Regions from separate parts of the Paenibacillus sp. E222 genome, predicted to be linked through region 2. Evidence: riboswitches for the same ligand, from Rfam matches in the RefSeq annotation. Region 2 holds a riboswitch; each other region holds the start of a gene.
The links. A riboswitch is a leader RNA that binds a small molecule or an ion and turns the genes downstream of it on or off. The one in region 2 is predicted to bind S-adenosylmethionine.
Positions count from the first base shown of each region.

Region 1 (6,647 bases), 3.4 Mb from region 2:
ATCTGCATCTTTGTTATCTTCACGAGATACGAGGATGTTTGCATAAGGGTTACCTTGCAGGTCCTCAATCAACAGCGCATCCTTCTCTGGGTTCAGATTGGCTTCCAGCGCGTAGTTGGCGTTGATGAATACCAGGTCTGCTTCATCCAGTTGACGAGGCATCATGGCTGCATCCAGCTCGATGATATTCAGGTTTTTCGGATTAGCTGTAATATCCTGAATCGTAGAAGTGATATTTGTGTTGTCTTTCAGCGTGATAAGTCCTTCTTTTGCAAGCAACAACAGTCCACGACCGCCGTTTGATGGGTCATTAGGAATGGCTACTTTTGCGCCGTCTTTCAACTCATCCAATGATTTAATTTTTTTGGAATAGCCAGCAAATGGCTCAACATGCACAGGTGTTACAGCAACGAGGTGGAAACCACGTTCTTTGTTCTCTGTATCCAGGTAAGGCTGGTGTTGGAAAAAGTTCGCATCCAGTTGTTTATCTTCAAGCTGTTGGTTAGGTTGAACATAATCATTGAAAGTCACGATTTGCAAGCGAATGCCTTCAGCTTCAAGTTCAGGCTTGATGCTTTCCAAAATTTCAGCATGTGGTGTTGGTGATGCTCCCACTTTCAATTCTACGGTGCGCGGTGCGCCTCCAGCATTGTCAGCGCCGCTGTCGGAATCCTTGTTGTTTCCGCAAGCCGCAAGAACCGCGATCAGCATAATGCTAAGTAGAGCAAAAGACCATTTTTTCATGTGTAAAACCCCTTCTCCAATAAATTTTTTTTGCATTTTGCACCAAGTCGATACCGAATCAGGCAAATGCTATATATGTGTTATTTCCTGGTGAACCATTTAACCAAACGATCGCCAGCCATCTGAAGCACTTGCACCAGAATGACCATAAATACAACGGATATAATCATAATTTCATACTGATAACGGAAGTATCCATAGTTGATTGCCAATGTTCCCAGACCTCCACCACCAACCATTCCCGCCATCGCCGTGTAGGAAACAAGGGTAACGATTGTAATGGTGATCCCGGCTAACAGACCCGGCAATGCCTCTGGCAGAAGTACGCGCCGTACAATCTGTCCGGTTGAAGCGCCCATCGCCTGTGCCGCTTCAATGACGCCACGATCCACTTCACGCAGTGTAGTTTCCACCAATCGGGCAAAGTATGGAGCTGCGGCAATGACGAGCGGTGGTATGACACCCAGCACTCCTGTAGCTGTGCCGACCAGTGAACGCGTAAACGGAATGAGTGCAACAATCAAAATGATAAATGGCACTGAGCGCAGAATGTTTACAATGAACGATAATATCGTGTACACCACTTGGGACTGGATCGAAGCCGACCTTGCCGTCATAAACAGCAATACGCCTAGCGGCAGACCAATGATGATCGTGAACAAGCCCGATGCTCCCAGGATTTGCAGTGTTTCAATCGAAGCCTTACCGATTTCTTCCCAACGTACCGTTGAAAAATCCATTTAACGAAGCACCTCCACATCAAGTCCCTGATCCACTAACTCTTTAATGGTGAGATTAATCTCATCTGACTGTCCCTCGAACCGAACGGTCAGCTGTCCATAGGGAACTTGTTTGATGGTTGAAATGGTGCCTTGCAAAATGGCGAAATCCACTCCTGTTTTACGAACCGTTCTGGACAAAATCGCCTCATAGGTTTTATTGCCCAGGAAGGATATTTTCACAAGCTTAGAAGCTCCGTCCGTCTGTAATGAGACATCTGCACTCGCCAGAGCGGTCTCTTCCAATGCAATTCCAACCTCATGGTCCCGCATTATAAAGTCACGCGTAATGGCATGCTGTGGCTTGAGGAATACTTCCGTCACCGGCCCTTGCTCCACGATGCCTCCCTGATGGATAACCGCCACCTGATCACAGATATTCTGGATCACGTGCATCTCATGGGTGATTAGCACAATCGTGAGGTTGTACTTTTCATTGATATCCAGCAATAACTTCAGAATCGAATCGGTTGTCTGGGGATCAAGTGCCGATGTGGCCTCATCACACAACAGCACGTTCGGATCACTCGCGAGTGCTCTCGCAATACCGACCCTTTGCTTCTGTCCGCCTGACAGCTGGGCCGGATATTTATTGCTGTGGTCCTCCAGCCCAACCAATGCGAGCATTTCCTTCACTTTCCGATCAATGGCAGCCTTGGGCGTATTAACGAGCTTCAAAGGAAAAGCCACATTATCATATACCGTAGCTGAGGATAACAGATTAAAGTGTTGAAAAATCATGCCGATCTTACGCCGTTGTTGTTGCAAATCGGACTTATTGAGATCGGTTAGGTTGATACCATCAACCCAAACCTCGCCTGCCGTGGGGCGTTCGAGCAAATTGATACAACGGATCAATGTACTCTTGCCTGCACCGGAATGACCGATAACTCCAAATATTTCACCCTTGCGGATATTCAAATTTAGTTCCGATAAGGCCGTCGTACTTTTTGAACCTTTACCGTACGTCTTGGTTAAACCTTTTAATTCAATCAAAATTACTGCTCCTTCCCACTGCCTACATGTATCTTTACCCGAATGAAAGGAAAACTCCCCTTCATCGTACAAAAAAAGAGCCCTTTTGCAGAAACAAAAAGGGCTCTTCACGTGAAAGATTATACCTTCTCATCTGCCAAAATCGTGCCCTGCACCATTTTGTAGGAATTAGCACCTAACATCTATAAAGTATGACACAGCTGTCATGCAGTTATAAATCGGTTGCCGGGCTTCATCGGGCCTGTCCCTCCGCCGCTCTCGATAAGAAATATTTAATTTATAAGTTCAGTAGTAGTTATAATGTTAATGTCATAAATGTTAATTCCATCTAACTGTCAATCAGGAACTCAGTATAATCCAAGTATTCCGATTTGTCAAAGGCAAATATTACAATTCAAATCACTTTGGCGGTTGAGCCACTCCCTGCTTATGCCACTTCTTGTTGATGTAGCCGTACGCTGCTTTTAACGTCTTACATACCATGTCTACGCCCTCGCGGAGTTCCAAAAGATGCTGATCCAGGTCCTCCAGCTTCACTTTCCCCTGCAAAGTTTGGTGTAGCTGCCACAGATCATCCTGCATTTCGGAATTCATGTAATGAATCTCCATGTTTCGTCGTTTACGTAATTTGCTCATTGGCTCACGGTAGGAATCTTTAATCTGGATGAGTTCGTTGGCAAGAACATAATGCTGCTTGTCATATCCGAACTGTCTTAATACGGTAAAGTAAGAATAATGTGTTTTAACATTGGTTGTGTTCAGCTCAAACATTTCATTCAACACTGTACCTAACTTATCCAGAATGGCAAAACATCGGATGAAGCCATCCTTATAGAAATAGACGTAACGGGCATACTCTGCTTTTTCTGGTAATGTCATATCATCCGTAGAGCCCGCTTTGACTTTCTGACGGAAATGGGAAGCTGCAAAACAGCTTTGCTCCAGTTCATCCAGCGAAGAGATCAGTCCCTGGGTCCATATATACAGTTTACGAAAATCATGGGTAGGATCATGGTCCACATGCATCTGTCGCTGAAATAGCTCAAGCGTATCCGCCATCGCCTCCATCGCGTCCTTAAGTATGCCTTCGTTCTTACGTGGCTTTTCACCCAGCAACGTTCGCAGCATATATAGCCTCCTCTTTCCACTCTGCAGATCATAAAATAATAATAATAATAATTCATCATATTAAACAAAATCGGAATCAGAGTAAACGTATGACCGCTGCTTACAATAGGGTGCCCTGACACGCCTGACATCAAACAAAGTTCACCTGTCCAATGATGTACATCATCGGATGGTGAACTTCACTGGATTCATCCCCTGAACTACAATAATTCGGATATAGATTAGAACCGGTTAACGGGCCGATGCAGCTTATACACCAGGAAACTCATATAAGTTAATACGCCGAACAAAATGGCAATATCCAGCATATGCGCCAGCGCCACGAACATATACACTTCCGGACGGTTCATCGTGAGCATCAGTCCAAAACCAATGACCACTTGCAATAAAACCAGTACAACAGAAATGACGCCGAGCGCTCTTAATTCCGTGTTATCCGGATGTTTGCGATACGCAAAATGGCCGAGAATTGCAATGACGATTACTAATGAAACAGCCGCCACCCGGTGAGCAAAAGCAACAGCTACGCCTCCCGAGAGCTCAGGAATAATCTGCCCGTTACAGAGCGGAAAGCCTGAACAGCCTCCAGCAGAATCCGTATGGCTCACAAATGCTCCAGTATATACCACGAGGTACGTATAGATCGTGGAAAACCATACCAGATTTCGGAACCCTTTGCTGACTCGCGGATATCGATTCAGTCGTTCCAATCCACCATGGCGAGCCTCCTGCCGAATACCAAGCGCCATCATCAAGGAGCTGGCAAAAGCGATTAAGGCAAACCCGAAATGCAGTGCCATGACTGCGGAAGATTGGGAGAATACGACGGCAAAAGCCCCCATGATTCCCTGGACAATCACAAATATCAGCGTTAACAATGAAAACAACTGCAGATCACGGCGTGATTTGCCAAACCGCAAAAATGCTACAAAAGAGGCTATGGACAACAGTCCTGCCAGTGCGCTAACGGCGCGATGGGAAAATTCAATAAGTGAGGCAACCGTGTGTGCAGGCACAAGTTTTCCGTTACATAAAGGCCATTCTGCACCGCAGCCGAGGCCCGATTCCGTTCGGGTTACAACGCCTCCGCCAAATGTGGCCAGAAACATGACAAGACAGGTTAATACGGTTAACCATTTAAACAAGGTTAAGTGCTTCAATTTTTTTCTCACCCGCTGTTGGTTTAAGATGGCGAAGAACTACATCCTCCGCTTGATTCGGTACTTTGACACTTATTTCACAACTAAATTCATTATACCGGATAAATGTGTCATTGACGCCCGCGCTTTGTGACAAAATGTTAACGTCTGTCGAAAAGTTGACCCTCCATTGATCAAGGCTATGTACGTCATTAGCTTCCCCGAAAAATGTTAAAAATACAAACGCCACTTCCCTATTTCAAGAGAAATGGCGTTCCTTTAATTATAACCTTTAACATGGTGAACCTGTCATGCTTTATTTATGAATCGTGTTATACACCTCAACTGCACGCTGCAGGAATTGCTCAATCTCTTCTCTCGACTTGCGCAGTTTGTTCACATAACGAACGAGTTCCCGGCCATCCGTGTAAGCTACAAAGCTGGGGATACCCAGAATATTTTGCTCTTCGCTCACTGTACCCACCTGATCTACGTCGACCTCAATCAACTTCAGCTCACGAGCAAACTTCTCTTCAACTTCAGGCATAAACGGATCGATGTACTTGCAATCACCACACCAATCTGCCTTAAATACAGCTACAGTCAAACGCGGAGATTGGATTGCCACATCAAATTCCGATTTCGATGTAATCTTTTCCATCACAACATCTTCCTTTCTATACCTTGTCTTATCCTCTTAGTGAAGCAAATTGCGGAGTGGAAGTCAAATATTCGGCGCATACTGATATCAACAGCTTGTTAAACTAAAACAATAATCAGATTATCAGGAAAGGAGGTCATGTCATGACTTCCGTTAAAACGGATTCCTCCGAATCTGCCCATCACGGGTCGATATTGCAGATGGTCCGGTCCATCCCAGGTGCCGCCCGTGAAGTATGGAGGGGTAAACAGGCGGCTTGGCAGGCCTCTGCACAGCTTCGTCATCCTTTGCGTGATATGGCTTGGGACTCTGACATGGCTGCTACCTTACAAGCTGATGTGGAGCGCCTATTGCCTGGAAACGAAAGTTCTTTTGCCCGAAATACGCTCAGTGCACTGGTCTGTGAAGAGGACTGCATTATTCTGGAAGAGATCAAAACATTAACGCAGGAAAACAACCGGAGTAACATCACTCGCACAGCAGCATACCTGGAATGTTACGAACAGTATCCAGAGCTGCATTGGGCCCTGCTGGCCCATATGGTATCCCGCAACGGCGGATATCACATGACCGATCTTCAGAGTGACCTTATGCATAATCTGCAAAATCAAACAGACCGTGAGCACATGTATCGACTACTGGAGCGATGCAATGCCCTCATTTTCCAGGATGCTTATCCCCAGCTTCTGTTATATATGAATAGCCGGCGGATCGGCCGGAGCTGTTTCCATTTGTTGTCCCATTTTCATGTATCGGCGTTCATGACGCCATTTTGGGAACGATTTTGGCTGGAGCGATGCAGCTCGCTGCTTAGTGTGGCCTTAATTATTAATGAGCAGAACTATATTGAGAGCCGGGTCGTGCAGCATCCCTATTTTCAAAAACAAGTGCTGTCCAAACCCGCATTTCATCTGCATAATCTGGCTGGGCTGAATCATATCGTATTTCCACTCGGACGGGAAAAAGGTCTTGCAGGCCGGGTTATTGAACATTTTGGCAAGCTGGATGAGCGGATAATGTTTGGCAAGGGCTTATATGCGATGCTGTTTGGAGTGGAACAAGTGTACACACAAGTATTGGAGTTTGCACGCTCGGTTCCCCACCGTGGCTCACGTGCTGAATACTGGCCTGGTCTGTTCACCGCACATAAAGATGAAGCCGGAGAAGCTGAGCTCTATAGTCACGAGCTGCTGCACCAAG
Region 1 is NZ_CP058552.1:2,467,955-2,474,601, reverse strand. Features, by position in the region: gene HW560_RS11035 (MetQ/NlpA family ABC transporter substrate-binding protein) at 1-744, opposite strand, end outside; gene HW560_RS11030 (methionine ABC transporter permease) at 825-1,484, opposite strand; gene HW560_RS11025 (methionine ABC transporter ATP-binding protein) at 1,485-2,519, opposite strand; SAM riboswitch class I at 2,646-2,787, opposite strand; gene HW560_RS11020 (Cthe_2314 family HEPN domain-containing protein) at 2,919-3,647, opposite strand; gene HW560_RS11015 (COX15/CtaA family protein) at 3,869-4,807, opposite strand; gene HW560_RS11010 (thioredoxin family protein) at 5,103-5,447, opposite strand; gene HW560_RS11005 (DUF2515 family protein) at 5,591-6,647, shown strand, end outside.
Region 1: another riboswitch for S-adenosylmethionine. It lies ahead of HW560_RS11025 (methionine ABC transporter ATP-binding protein); the one in region 2 lies ahead of metA (homoserine O-acetyltransferase MetA).

Region 2 (6,647 bases):
GTACAGGTACTTCCAGTCCCGTCTTGCCAAGTCTTCTTGTTTTCATATGCCTGCCCCTTCCCAGCATGTCTGCTTACTCACTTGTCCTTTCATTGTAACAGTTGAATTTCAAACTAAAATATCGCCAAATGCGTAATATGTACTGTTTGATGATCTATGAATAAACGTGGTTGTGAAGTGAAATTAAAAAGTCCGCCGATTCCCCTCATAAAGAGTAATCAACGGACTCATATCCCAACTGAATAAATGATCCTATCAAATCAATTCATCAGCGTGATGTATTATAAATATTAGTTCTGCATTACAAAATCTTGTTGAATGGCATTATTCTCATCAAACGTCCGCAGAATGTCATATCTTGTGTTACGCTGTGCCGGAATATAACCGGACTCCCGAATCAGTTGCGTAATGGAGCCAATATTGACTTTGTAAGTTGCGCCTGCAGCCGATACCACGTTCTCTTCAATCATGGTGCTACCAAAGTCGTTGCAGCCAAATTCAAGTGATTTTTTGCCGATTTCAGGTCCCATCGTTACCCATGAGGATTGAATGTTTTTGATGTTGTCCAATACCAGTCGACTGATCGCTACCGTCTTCAGGTACTCTTCAGGCGTCTGACGCTCCAGCTTCAGATTTGTATTATCCGGTTGGAATGTCCAAGGAATAAACGCCAGGAATCCTTCGGAATCATACTTGTTCGCAATGCACTCATCCTGAGCTTCACGTACACGGAGCAGATGCAGTGCGCGCTCTTCCATCGTTTCACCAAGGCCGATAACCATCGTTGCCGTTGTGTTCATACCGATACGGTGAGCTGTCTGCATAACGTCCATCCAATCGCGCCATGAACCTTTCAAACGGCTGATTTTGCGGCGTGTACGGTCATCCAGGATTTCCGCACCACCACCAGGCAGGGAATCCAGTCCCGCTTCGTGAATTGCACGTACAACCTCTTCCAGAGTGAGACCGTCGGATACTTCGACCATTTTCATAATTTCGGCTGGTGAGAAGGAGTGCATCGTAATGTTAGGGAAACGCTCCTTGATCGCTTTGAGCAGGTCAGTGTAATAGCTAAACGGCAGATTCGGATTCGTTCCGCCTTGCATCAAAATCTCGGTACCGTTCACGTCTTCGGTTTCTTGAATCTTCTGGAAAATAACTTCATCGGGAAGTACATATCCTTCGTCAGAGCCAGGTCTGCGGTAGAAAGCACAAAAACGGCAGTACACATCACACACGTTCGTGTAGTTGACGTTACGCCCAATTACAAATGTTCTGTATGGTTCGGGGTGCATGCGTTTTACAATCACATTGGCGGCGGCCCCGATTTTGTCTACTTCATTCGATTCAAACAGCTGAATCGTGTCTTCCAAGTCCAAACGTTCGCCCCGAAGGGCTTTATCTAAGATACGGTCTACCGTACTCATCGTAAAAAAGCCTCCCTCATGAAGAGAAAATAGTATCACGATCCGTCCCAACTTGTTCATATAGATGAAAGTTTTGGTGGCAACATCGCATTTCTGTACTCCACATATCGTAACACAGGTTACATGTGAAAAAAAGCACCTTATGAGCAGGTGCTTTAAAAATTAATAAAAATGTTTACATATGCCATCTATTTCATTTCTTTTTCAGCAGGCTATAACACCCGTATTTCACTACTGTCGATTCTACGAATCCTGAAGTGCCTGATCCAGATCCGCAATCAGGTCATCGATGTCTTCCAGACCAACCGAGAACCGCAGTAATCCGTCAGTTATACCCCGATCGCGGCGAACCTCAGTCGGCATTGCCGCATGAGACATCATCGCAGGATAAGACAAGATACTTTCAACCGCACCCAAACTCACGGCAACAATTGGCAATTTCACACGGTTAAGTACAGCCTTGGCCCGATCTCCAGATCCAACGTCAAACGACACGACAGCGCCGTATCCGCTTGACTGACGTTCATGAGCTTCACGGCCGGGATGATCCAGCAGTCCCGGATAAAATACAGCCGTAATATCACTGCGTCCACTGAGCCAAGCTGCCAGCTTGGCTGTGCTCTGTTCACTGTGTGCCATGCGCGCACCCAAGGTTTTCATGCCCCGCATCAGCAGCCAGGATTCCTGGGCACCAAGCACAGTTCCAAGTCCATTCTGCAATTGTTTTAGCTGTCTACCCAGTGAATCCGTACGAGCAACGGCTAAACCTGCCAGCACATCACTGTGCCCGCCAAGAAACTTGGTTGCACTATGTACGACAATATCCACTCCGAGCTCAATCGGCCGTTGGTAATAAGGCGTCATGAAGGTGTTATCGAGAATGGAGATTAGCTCATGTTCCTGTGCCCAGGAGGTGACAGCAGCAATATCCGTGATCCGAAGTGTCGGGTTGGATGGTGTTTCCATATAGACTGCCTTCGTATTCGGTTTGAGCGCTGCCTTTACTTCCTCAATATTGGTCATATCCACAAAGGTAGTCTCTATCTGCATCCGACTCAGAATAGAAGTAAGCAGTCGATACGTACCTCCATATACATCTTCCGTCACAATCATGTGATCCCCTGCCGAGAACATCATGAACACACTGGAGATGGCAGCCATGCCGGAGGAATAAGCAAATCCGCGTGCTCCACCTTCCAATAAAGTAATGTAATCCTCCAATGCCTGACGAGTCGGGTTACCCGAACGGCTATAGTCATGTTGAGGTGGATTAAAAATATCAAAATGATGGAATGTCGAGGCCTGGTAAATGGGTACACTGGAAGCCCCGGTGGTTTTATCGATTTCGTCACCGAAATGAAGCAGCTTGGTATCGAACTTCAGGTCGGAATGAACATTCCGTTCATGATTGTTGGCATTATTGTTTTGCTCACTCATGATGCGTTCCCCCTTCAATCTCCTGCTGTGCAGCTGTAAGTGCGTTGCCCAGATCGGCAATCAGATCATCGGCGTGCTCGATCCCAACAGAGAAGCGCAACAGACGGTCATCTACACCTACAGCGTCACGAATTTCAATCGGAATATCCGCATGGGTCTGTACCGCAGGATAGGTCATCAACGACTCTACACCCCCGAGGCTTTCCGCAAAAGCAATCAGTTTGATGTGACGCAGCAATGGTTCAACATAACGAGCATCCTTTACTTTGAAAGAGAAAATGCCTGTGTTCCCGCTGGACTGTTTATTCTGTATTTCAAATCCGGGATGATCCGACAATCCTGGATGATACACTTCATCAACGGCTGGATGCTCCAAAAGGTACTTGGCAATCGTCAAGGCATTATACTCATGTCGCTCCATGCGAAGAGCGAGTGTCTTCATGCCTTTCATCAGCTGATAGGAGTCGCTTGGAGACAACACTGCTCCAATGGAATTGTGCAGGACTGCCATTTCGGCCGACAACTCTTCCCCTTTGGTAATAATCAATCCGGCAAGTACATCATTATGACCACCCAGATACTTTGTGGCACTATGGATGATGATATCGGCACCGAGTTCAATTGGACGCTGGAAGAAAGGAGTCAGTAGTGTATTATCCACAATGGTCAGCAAGTTGTGGCTCTTGGCCCAGGAGCATACCGCTTCCACATCCGTAATCATCATTAATGGATTGGTTGGTGTCTCAATAAATACCGCTTTTGTATTCGGCTGACGAATACTTTCCAGAGCTGCCAGATCATTGGTATCGACGTAACTTGCCGTCACACCAAATCTAGATAGGATGCGCTCTAGCAAACGATACGTTCCGCCGTACAGATCCAGCGATACAATCAGATGATCCCCTTGTCCAAATAAGGCGAAAATCGTTTGCAAGGCAGCCATGCCGGAGCTACAGGCAAATCCGGCGTCACCGGATTCCAACGCTGCCGCTGCTTCTTCCAACACTTTACGGGTTGGATTGGTCGTACGAATATAATCAAATCCCGTGCTTTGTCCAAGCTTGGGGTGGCGAAACGCAGTGGATTGATAGATCGGAAAATTAATGGCGCCTGTTACCGGTTCATTGATAGACCCAATTTGGGCCAATCGGCTTTCGATTTTCAACTTGTTGTCTTCCATTGCAGCATCCTCCTGTAATGTCGATTAGATTTGCGGACCAATATCGTAAGGTGTCTCTTGATACACATAGTAATTGAGCCAATTAGAGAATAATAAGTTTGCATGTGCCCGCCAAGTAGCCGGGGGAACACGGGAAGGATCGTCATTCGGGAAATAATGTTTAGGCAGCGCAATGTTCATGCCTTTAGCTGCATCCCGGTCATATTCCCATTTCAATGAAAGCGGATCATACTCGGCATGTCCGGTTGCAAAAATCTGTTTGCCGTCTTTGGTAGCAACCAGGAAAATTCCTGCTTCCTCAGACTCAGCCAATATTTCAAGGTTATCATTTTTTTCAATATCTTCACGGCGCACTTCCGTATGGCGGGAATGCGGAACGTTGAATACTTCATCAAATCCGCGCAGCAGCTGCACATTGGATCTGTTGATCGTATGTGAGAATACACCGAAACATTTTTCATCCAGCGGAACTTTGGGAACTCCGAAATGATGGTATAAACCCGCTTGGGAAGCCCAACATATATGCATAGTCGAAGTCACATTGGTTTTGGTCCATTCGAAGATCTCCTGGATTTCTTTCCAGTAGTTCACGTCTTCAAAGTCCATTTGCTCTACAGGAGCGCCTGTAATGATCATGCCGTCAAAGCGGCGGTGTTCGATCTCATCAAAGGTTTTGTAGAACAAGTCCAAATATTCCTGCGATGTGTTTTTGGACGTATGAGACTTCGGATGAACCAGAACGATATCTACCTGAATGGGTGTGTTACCCACCAGACGAAGCAATTGTGTTTCTGTCGTTTCCTTTGTAGGCATCAGGTTTAATATAGCGATACGCAGCGGACGGATATCCTGCTTATAAGCGGATGTCTCGTCCATGACAAAGATGTTCTCTCCTGCAAGTACTTCCTTGGCAGGCAGTGTGTCTGGAATTTTGATTGGCATGGTGGTTCTAACTCCTCCTTGTGCATAAATAGATGCAGCCACTGCAGGTGCGATACGCTTCGCATCCGTACAGTTATAGGCTGCCATGAGCTTGCCTGCAGGCGCTGAATTGCAACCACATTGCTGTCGGCAGGCTCAAGTTCCTTAGCGAAAATCACTGCTGAGAAGTCGGTGCATATAACAAAGACCTTCCTCGGATTCCGAGAAAGGTCATATGTAAATAGATATGCGCCTCTCTCATCTCTCAGTTACAACAGTGTCACTCGGACACTTGGTCGCTGCAAGAATTAGCACCGTGCGGTATACCGCCGGTTGCCGGGTTTCATCGGGCCAGTCCCTCCACCTACTCTTGATAAGATTTCGCTTTATTCAATTGTAAAAACTAGTGTGGTTCACCCTTTACTTTAAGACATTAATCCCCTCACGTCAAGGTGTAGTTCTATGCATGTTCCTCAGGATCGGAACCGTTCATCATCCGTTGTCATACACTGCTCCAGGGCGCGAAATCGACACATTTTTGCGCTTGAAAGGACCCTGTACCAGCGGTATACTAGACAAGTGTTATAAACCCTTATGTGAGAGGTGACATATTCAATGGATGGCGACCCGAGGCCTGACTGGCAGCCGAATTCCGACAAACTGCATAGAGAATTGATATCAGCATGCCGGCAGCGGGACGTTACTTCCGTTTGATTATAGAGCGAACGCAGTCCTGACTTCCAGGCTCCGCTGCCGACCGGCTGATCTGTTCTTTTTGCGCCCATATTGATGAAATCCGCCCATTTGGCGGGTGCAGAAGGAGTAGATGAATAATGAAAATCCGGTTGGTAAACAACGGTGTATTTATTCCGGTGGACGACATTCAGCAGGCGCTGACTCCACCAGCGGAAGGATTTTACTGGATTGATGCGGACGTAGACGATTTGGCGGTACTTCAACCCCTTTTCATGATGCATGATCTGGCCGTGGAAGACTGTTTGAGTGACGAAGAACAACGTCCGAAGATTGAAATTTATGAGAGCCATTATTTTATTGTTATTAACAGCATTCGTTTCGATGATGAAGAGATTTTCTTACGTGCCGTCAACCTGTTCCTTGGCAGACACTTTATTATCAGTGTGACCAAACAGAAAGTCAGCGAATTGCGGACATTGAAACCAATCCTGTGGGAACAGGAAATCAGTACACCGGATAAGCTGCTCTATCTGCTGGTTGACTTGATTGTTGATAATTATTTTACCGTCGGTGACCGAATTGAAGCCCGCATCGAGAAGCTGGAAGAAGACATTCTGATGCATACCAAAAAGTCTCACCTGAATGAGATTATCGGGTTGCGCAGTGAGATTTTATGGCTGAAGAAAGTGCTGGGGCCTCAGAAAGAGGTCATTAACACACTCAATAAAAAAGATCTGCGTCTTATTGATGATCAACTGCAGAAGTATTTCAGTGACATTTATGAGAATGCTGTGAAAATATCTGAAACCTTTGAGACTTATCGCGACTTGATGGGGAACTTGCGAGAAGCTTACCAATCCAGTATCGCCAATAGGGCGAATGAGATCATGCGTGTGTTCACCGCCATTACCACGGTGTTCATGCCGCTGACCGTGATCACTGGTATCTATGGGATGAACTTCACGAACATGCCTGAGCTGAACTGG
Region 2 is NZ_CP058552.1:6,588,276-6,594,922, forward strand. Features, by position in the region: gene HW560_RS29135 (aldo/keto reductase) at 1-46, opposite strand, end outside; gene mqnC (cyclic dehypoxanthinyl futalosine synthase) at 291-1,427, opposite strand; gene HW560_RS29145 (trans-sulfuration enzyme family protein) at 1,671-2,864, opposite strand; gene HW560_RS29150 (aminotransferase class I/II-fold pyridoxal phosphate-dependent enzyme) at 2,857-4,044, opposite strand; gene metA (homoserine O-acetyltransferase MetA) at 4,069-4,986, opposite strand; SAM riboswitch class I at 5,221-5,345, opposite strand; gene corA (magnesium/cobalt transporter CorA) at 5,799-6,647, shown strand, end outside.

Region 3 (6,647 bases), 3.1 Mb from region 2:
AGGACCCTCGCATCAAAAATGTGGGCTGGCAAGGGAACATCACAGGGGTCGTCAGTCCCGAGTCATCAGCGAAAATGGCCGGCCAATCCACCAGTCTCTACCTGAGTGTACTTGATGGGAATTACAAAGAGCTTGGATTCGAAACATTGAGAGGTACCAATCCTGAACGTGAAAATGAAATTTCGATTGGTGTAGGTGTTGCACGCATGTTGAACAAGGATTTGGGCGACCTGATCGACCTTTATATCGAGGGTGAACAGCGTACGTTCATGATCACAGGCGTCTACCAGGCTATCTCCAACCTGTCTGTATCTGGGCGTATTACCGTTGATGCTGTGCGAAGTGTGAACCCCAATTATGAGGATGTCAATGTAGCCTTTATCAATGTCAATGATCCATCGCAGGCAGAGACCATTGCGCAGCAGTTAAACGAACAATTCAAAGACTCTGCTTCCATCGTCACGCAGAAAACCCTGCTTGATTCCGTATATGCTGAAGCTGCAAGCATTTTCGTTTACCCCATGGCTCTCATCGGTCTGTTGTTTATTCTCGTTACGTTCATCATCATTTTTAGTACCTGCCGAATCAGTATTCGTAAAGAAAGCAAAACCTACGGTATTTACAAGTCCATAGGCATGACTTCTAGAAGAATTCGATTGTCCGTTGCCATGGGCGTTGCAGCTATATCCACCATCGGCGCAGTACTTGGAGTCGTTGTCGGTGTGTACGTGCTGCCGCGTCTGCTTGAAAAAGTCCTATCGGGATACGGGATTGTACAGATTCCCCTTATCCTGAATTGGGGAGGAATCATATTATTTGCCTGCTTGAGTATTCTTGCCGCAGCTCTTGGCTCCTGGGTATCCTCGAGAGTGATCCGAGATGCATCCCCACGTATCCTGGTCGTTGAATAACACATGAACATATGAAGGATGAAGGAGACAAGAACATGCGAAGAGTATACAAAAAGCTTCTGGTTGCCCTGAGTTCAGTCAGTCTGTTGGCTGCATGCACGAATAACCCCATCACATCACCATCCGAAGGCAGCACTTCACAAGGTGCAGAGTCCGGATGGATGAAGTTGATTAGCAGCAACGCCATAGACAAGGAGCTTGCTGAAGCAAGCCTGCAAGAGGTTTCCAATACACTGATTATTGAAAATTCCGTTGGAAATATTGAGATACGTCGCGGTGAAGACAGCGGGCTTCATGTCCGCACAACCCTTCAGGCATTAAACAATCGTTCTGGTGAATCTACGCTGGAAGAACTCGGCCAGAATGCGGAAGTCTCCTTGATAACCAAAGGGAAGAGGACGTCCGTCCAGCTTCAAGCCAAAGGACAGGATGGAACGGATATATGGTCCTGGGCCAACAAAAATCTGGGGAACTCCCATTTTACTGTTAACTATGTTGTGGAAGTTCCTGCCCAAGTCGCGGAGTATGAGATATCCACCGAGGTAGGCACTATTTCACTCACCGGTCTGAAAGGCAGTTATGATGTATCCAACAATACGGGATCGATTGAACTTGCCGAAGTTGAAGTGGACGGAAAATCATCGATTACATCCGATGCAGGCACTATTCGTCTCGATCTGAACAACCTTGCCGAAGGAAGCCAGCTCAAAGCTTCAACAGAAGTAGGCACGGTCACAGCCATTCTCCCAGCCAACCTTGCATACACGTTGAAAACAGCGACAGATTTGGGGAAAGTCTCGGGTGCGGCGAAAGGAAAAACAGACATTAATGGCGGCGGACCTTTGCTCTCCTTACAGACTTCCTTGGGTTCCATTTCAGTGGAGAACAAATAATTGGATATGCTCAATAGCTGATGGCAATCCGTTTATCTTTAATCCAGCGAAGAGATTCTGGGCTTGAGTCCTTCGAAAAAGACGCAAAAAGAGTCCTCTCAAATCCGTTAACGGATAGAGAGGGCTCTTTCCTGTACAAGATATAACTCACATTTCAGAAAGTCATCTTTGACTCCGCCACTTTTTCGCCAGTTCTTCAATCTGACGTGGCGTAGTGCGGCAACAGCCGCCAATAATTTTCGCACCTGCCGCCACCCACTGCTCTGAAGCATCGCTCATGCTGCCACATATACCGTGACCACTCCATGTCTTCGTTACTGGATCGTATACCTCACCCGAGTTCGGGTATACAATAATCGGTTTATCGCTGGCACGGCTCAGAATACCTACCGCTTCCGTTACCAGTTCCATGGGAGCACAATTCAGCCCAATCGCAGCAATCTGAGGTTCAGCTCCTAACAATTGTGCACACTCTTCCAATGGCGTGCCTTCACTGATCGCTGTCCCGTCTTTTAATGAGAAGGAGAGCCATGCATAGGCGTTCGGAAATTCTTTTAATAAATCGATCAGTACCTGTGCTTCCTGCAAGGATGGGATCGTCTCAAAGGCCAGAATATCCGCCCCTGCTTCCAGCAAGGCTGTGATCCGTGGACGATGAAACGCGCTCAACGTCTCGTCCGAGACACCATAGTGACCGACATACTCCGAGCCATCTGCCAGATATGCGCCGTACGGTCCAACGGATGCAGCAACAATCGGTCTTGGACGAGCCGATGCCCTATTTCCCATGGCAACTGCCGTTTGTTTTTTACCGTTTAAATCATTGCCGGATACATGCTCTGCGGCTTCACCTTGCCCTTCTGCCCAGACATCATCTCGCGCCTGCACAGCCAGCTCCACCGTCTTGCGAATCAGCTCCAGCGACTGCTGCTCTCCGATGCCTCGCTTGCCGAAGCCTTCCACCGTCGCCTGATAACTGGATGTAATCGCACAGTCGGCTCCAGCGCGAAAATAATCTGCATGGACCTGAAGGATCACGTCCGGATTCTCCAGTAACACACGTGCAGACCAGAGCGGATCATCCAGATCACAGCCATGCTGTTCCAGTTCGGTTGCCAGCGCCCCATCCAGAATCATGACCGGATACTCACGCAGAATCTGTTCTATGGGATTAGTCTGTTGTACTTGCGTCATGTACTTGTCCTCTTTTCTTATTCACACGTTCTGTCAGATAATAAACTGCGTAACACACTGCAATGAATGGAACTCCGCAATACAGCGCTATTCGCTGTGTCGGGTCAAAAGCAATGCCTATACATGAAGCCAGGCACAATATAAATGAAATAATCGGTACCGCCGGGTACAGTGGTGTGCGGTAGACCAGATCTTTGACCGCATGTCCTTCCCGGATATACTGTCTGCGGAACATATACTGTGAAGCACTGATGCTCATCCATACCGCAACAACAGCCAGACCTGAAATGGAAACCAGTGTAATATATACGGTACCTGGCGCAATGATACTGGACAGCAAAGCCAGACCGCCCCCAACCATACTGATCAAGAGCGCATTCAGCGGCACACCACGTTTGGTCAATGTGGCAAACCATGGGGAGATCGTCTTTTTATCAGCCAGAGACCAGAGCATCCGTGAAGATGCATACAACCCCGAATTAGCCGCAGACAGAATCGCCGTCAAAATAACAAAGTTCATAATGTCTGCTGCATAGGGTACTCCCACCCGCTCCATGACCGCCACAAACGGACTTTCGAGCACACTCGCATCCGACATCGGAAGCAGTGCCGAGAGAATGACAATTGTTCCGATGAAAAAGATAATTAAACGCCACAGTGTGGTATGGATCGCTTTTGGAATCGTCTTCTCCGGATTCTCTGTTTCCCCGGCAGCAATCCCAATCAATTCGGTACCCGAGAACGCAAAGTTTACGGCAAGCATCGTCATTAGTATCGCAGTAGCCCCATTGGGGAACCAACCCGATGCTGTAATATTGGATAGAAACGGTGCAGGTTCCGAATCTGCCATTGGAATAATACCAAATACGGCTGCGCCCCCAAGAATAATGAAGACTACAATTGTAAGGACTTTAACTGCGGAAAACCAGAACTCCGATTCCGCAAAAAATTTGACAGTCAGCGCGTTGAACAGGAAGATCATAAGCGCAAACAATGCGCTCCAGATCCAAACATTCACTGAAGGGAACCAGCGCTGCATCAACAGCCCGGCCGCTGTAAATTCGGAACCGAGGGCAACCGTCCAGGTTAGCCAATACAACCAGGCTACTGTGTATCCTGTTGCTGGTCCGATGTATTTTGCCGCATAGCTATGAAACGCCCCTGTCTCTGGCATATGAACAGAAAGTTCACCTAAACAGAGCATGACCAGATAGACGACAATCGCTCCGATCAGATAAGACAGAATAGTACCGATCGGTCCTGCCTGCTGGATGGTATAGCCCGAACTTAGAAATAACCCTGTACCGATGACTCCACCGAGTGAGAGCATAACTACATGCCGTGCCTGCATTTTACGCTGAAAATGCCCCGTATCTTTGTTGTTATTCATGCCTGCTCCCCTACTTCTTCATCCAGAAAACAACAAAACAAAAAGACACACTCTTCCTGAAGAGTGCGCCGTTACTGACAAATAAAAACAAACGCTCCTATCTATCAGGCTGTTCACCCGCTGGAATTAGCACAGTATCCTTCAGATCTGTTGCTGAGGTTTCTAAGGGCCAGTCCCTCCACCTCTCTGGATAAGAAAATGATTTTTTATAAATATAGCGATCTATCATGTTTGTGTCAACTATTAAATATCATCATCCACTTTGTAGAGTAAAGAGAATCTTATTCCTTGTGATTAATCCGTCGATGATCCAGAATCTTTAATATTCAGTTTCACATCATAGGTTACGGGAACGTGACTGAATGTTTCATCCCAATCTTTTTTCACTTTTTTCCACACCTTCGGATATTTGATCCTCAGCTCTTCACCAAATCCGGCCACGTCCACCCGATAGGTACGCTGCATTTTATTCATAACCTGCTGTATTTGTTCTTTGATTGTATCCGCAAACTGTATCTCCAATTTACGAATATACTTGTCCGTTGAAGGGATTTCCGGGGAACTCCAATCTTCCATGAGTTGGCCTTCTGATTCAATCTTTACATGAAAAGAGATGTTGTTGCCTTGAACCAGTGGTATGATTTTACTCTTGGTAGACTTGATTTCATAGGTTACCGTATGGCCATTGGGTGGAGCGTATGATTTAACAGCTCCTTGCTGGGCCTTCCCTGTGATCCATGACAATCCTTCGAGTTCAATCTGATTTATAGAGCCGATCCATTTTTTCGTCTCTCCTTTGTAGATCCCTGCCCCTGAGAATTTATGCTCACCCTCGGCTGTAAGGACATTCTGCAACAAAAAGCTTGACCCGGACTGCATTTTCCCGTCAAGCTTCGCAAGAGACACAGGAGGAAGGATCTTGTTGGAACGGTACGAATTCCCTACCACTCCCTTTAAATAAAAGGCCGGAACTTCTCCCGGCTCTATAGAACTAAGAGCTTCGTGAGCTGTTCCATGGCTTACTAAAACCAGACAACTGGGGCGGATATCATTATCACGCAAAATAAAGTCAAGCAGCTGCTCCAAACTATATTTCTTGGACAACTCATGAGAAACAACGATGACCTTTAAATGATGACCAATGAGTGGACGGTCTCTTCTTAGAGCAAACTGACGAAAGATCTGAAACAGGGAATCTCCAGTCAACCTTTCATTCAAAAAAGATTGCCCTTCGGAAGCACCTGTGCCTTTTTGAGTATCCTGTTTGGGGCCGATTCGTGGAACAATCTGTACGGTAGCCGTTAAATTGTTGTTTTTGGGATAATGGCCTCCTTGTTCATTAATACTCTTTTCAAATTTCGATTCCTCAGCCACGTCCAGTCCCACACCCACATAAACGCTTAGATCTTCAATCTCTTTACTGCTCCAACATCCTGAGGTAAACATTAGCAGCAACCCCGATAACCCAATGGTTAATTGTCTTCTGAATCTGCTCAATTGTGTTTCCCTCCTTTTTTTCGGATCATGCTCAACAGTAAAAGTAATAACGGTACGACACCAAACAGATAAATGGACACATTCCCGACCGCATCTCCCAGTTTGAACGTGTCGTTCGCATTATCCGGTAACATAGCAATGATGTAAATGATGGGAAGCAAAATGATCATCCAAGACAGCTGCTTTTTCTTAAACAATTGCGAACATCCGAGAGAAGCGGCATAATGGGTAATGGTAAACGTAGAGAAAATCTGCATAATCCAGATCACCAGCAGCAAGGATTCAAATCGTTCAAAGACCAATCCCTCAATCTCAAAGCTTCGCATCAAGTCAAGTGTTGGCCACGTTCTTGTTTTCATGCCTTCAATGGATAAGCTGCCAATGACCATAACCAAGGTGATGAAATAGATCCCCATAGGAATAAGGATGCCCCAGACCATGGCCTTTTTCCCCTTCTCCGGGTTTTTCATAAAAGCCATAATCACAAACATGATTTCATACCCCGTATACGCCAGTGTCGTAGGTTTAATTCCTTTAACAACAGGCATAATTCCATCTCCCAGCACAGGTCTCAAATTGTTGATCTCAAACAATTCACTGCTCAAAAAAATGGCCAGCACAAAAAGAATAAGCGTAATGGGTAAAATGATCTCATACAAGCGAGCCATGGAGTTGACTCCACCTGTGATGAGATAAAAACCGACCCACATAAACACCATGACAATGGCCCATACCGGGGTGCCCTCCAATAAATATAATCCG
Region 3 is NZ_CP058552.1:2,189,605-2,196,251, reverse strand. Features, by position in the region: gene HW560_RS09710 (ABC transporter permease) at 1-911, shown strand, start outside; gene HW560_RS09705 (DUF4097 family beta strand repeat-containing protein) at 947-1,804, shown strand; gene mmuM (homocysteine S-methyltransferase) at 1,967-2,998, opposite strand; gene mmuP (S-methylmethionine permease) at 2,976-4,388, opposite strand; SAM riboswitch class I at 4,483-4,585, opposite strand; gene HW560_RS09690 (Ger(x)C family spore germination protein) at 4,683-5,885, opposite strand; gene HW560_RS09685 (spore germination protein) at 5,882-6,647, opposite strand, start outside.
Region 3: another riboswitch for S-adenosylmethionine. It lies ahead of mmuP (S-methylmethionine permease); the one in region 2 lies ahead of metA (homoserine O-acetyltransferase MetA).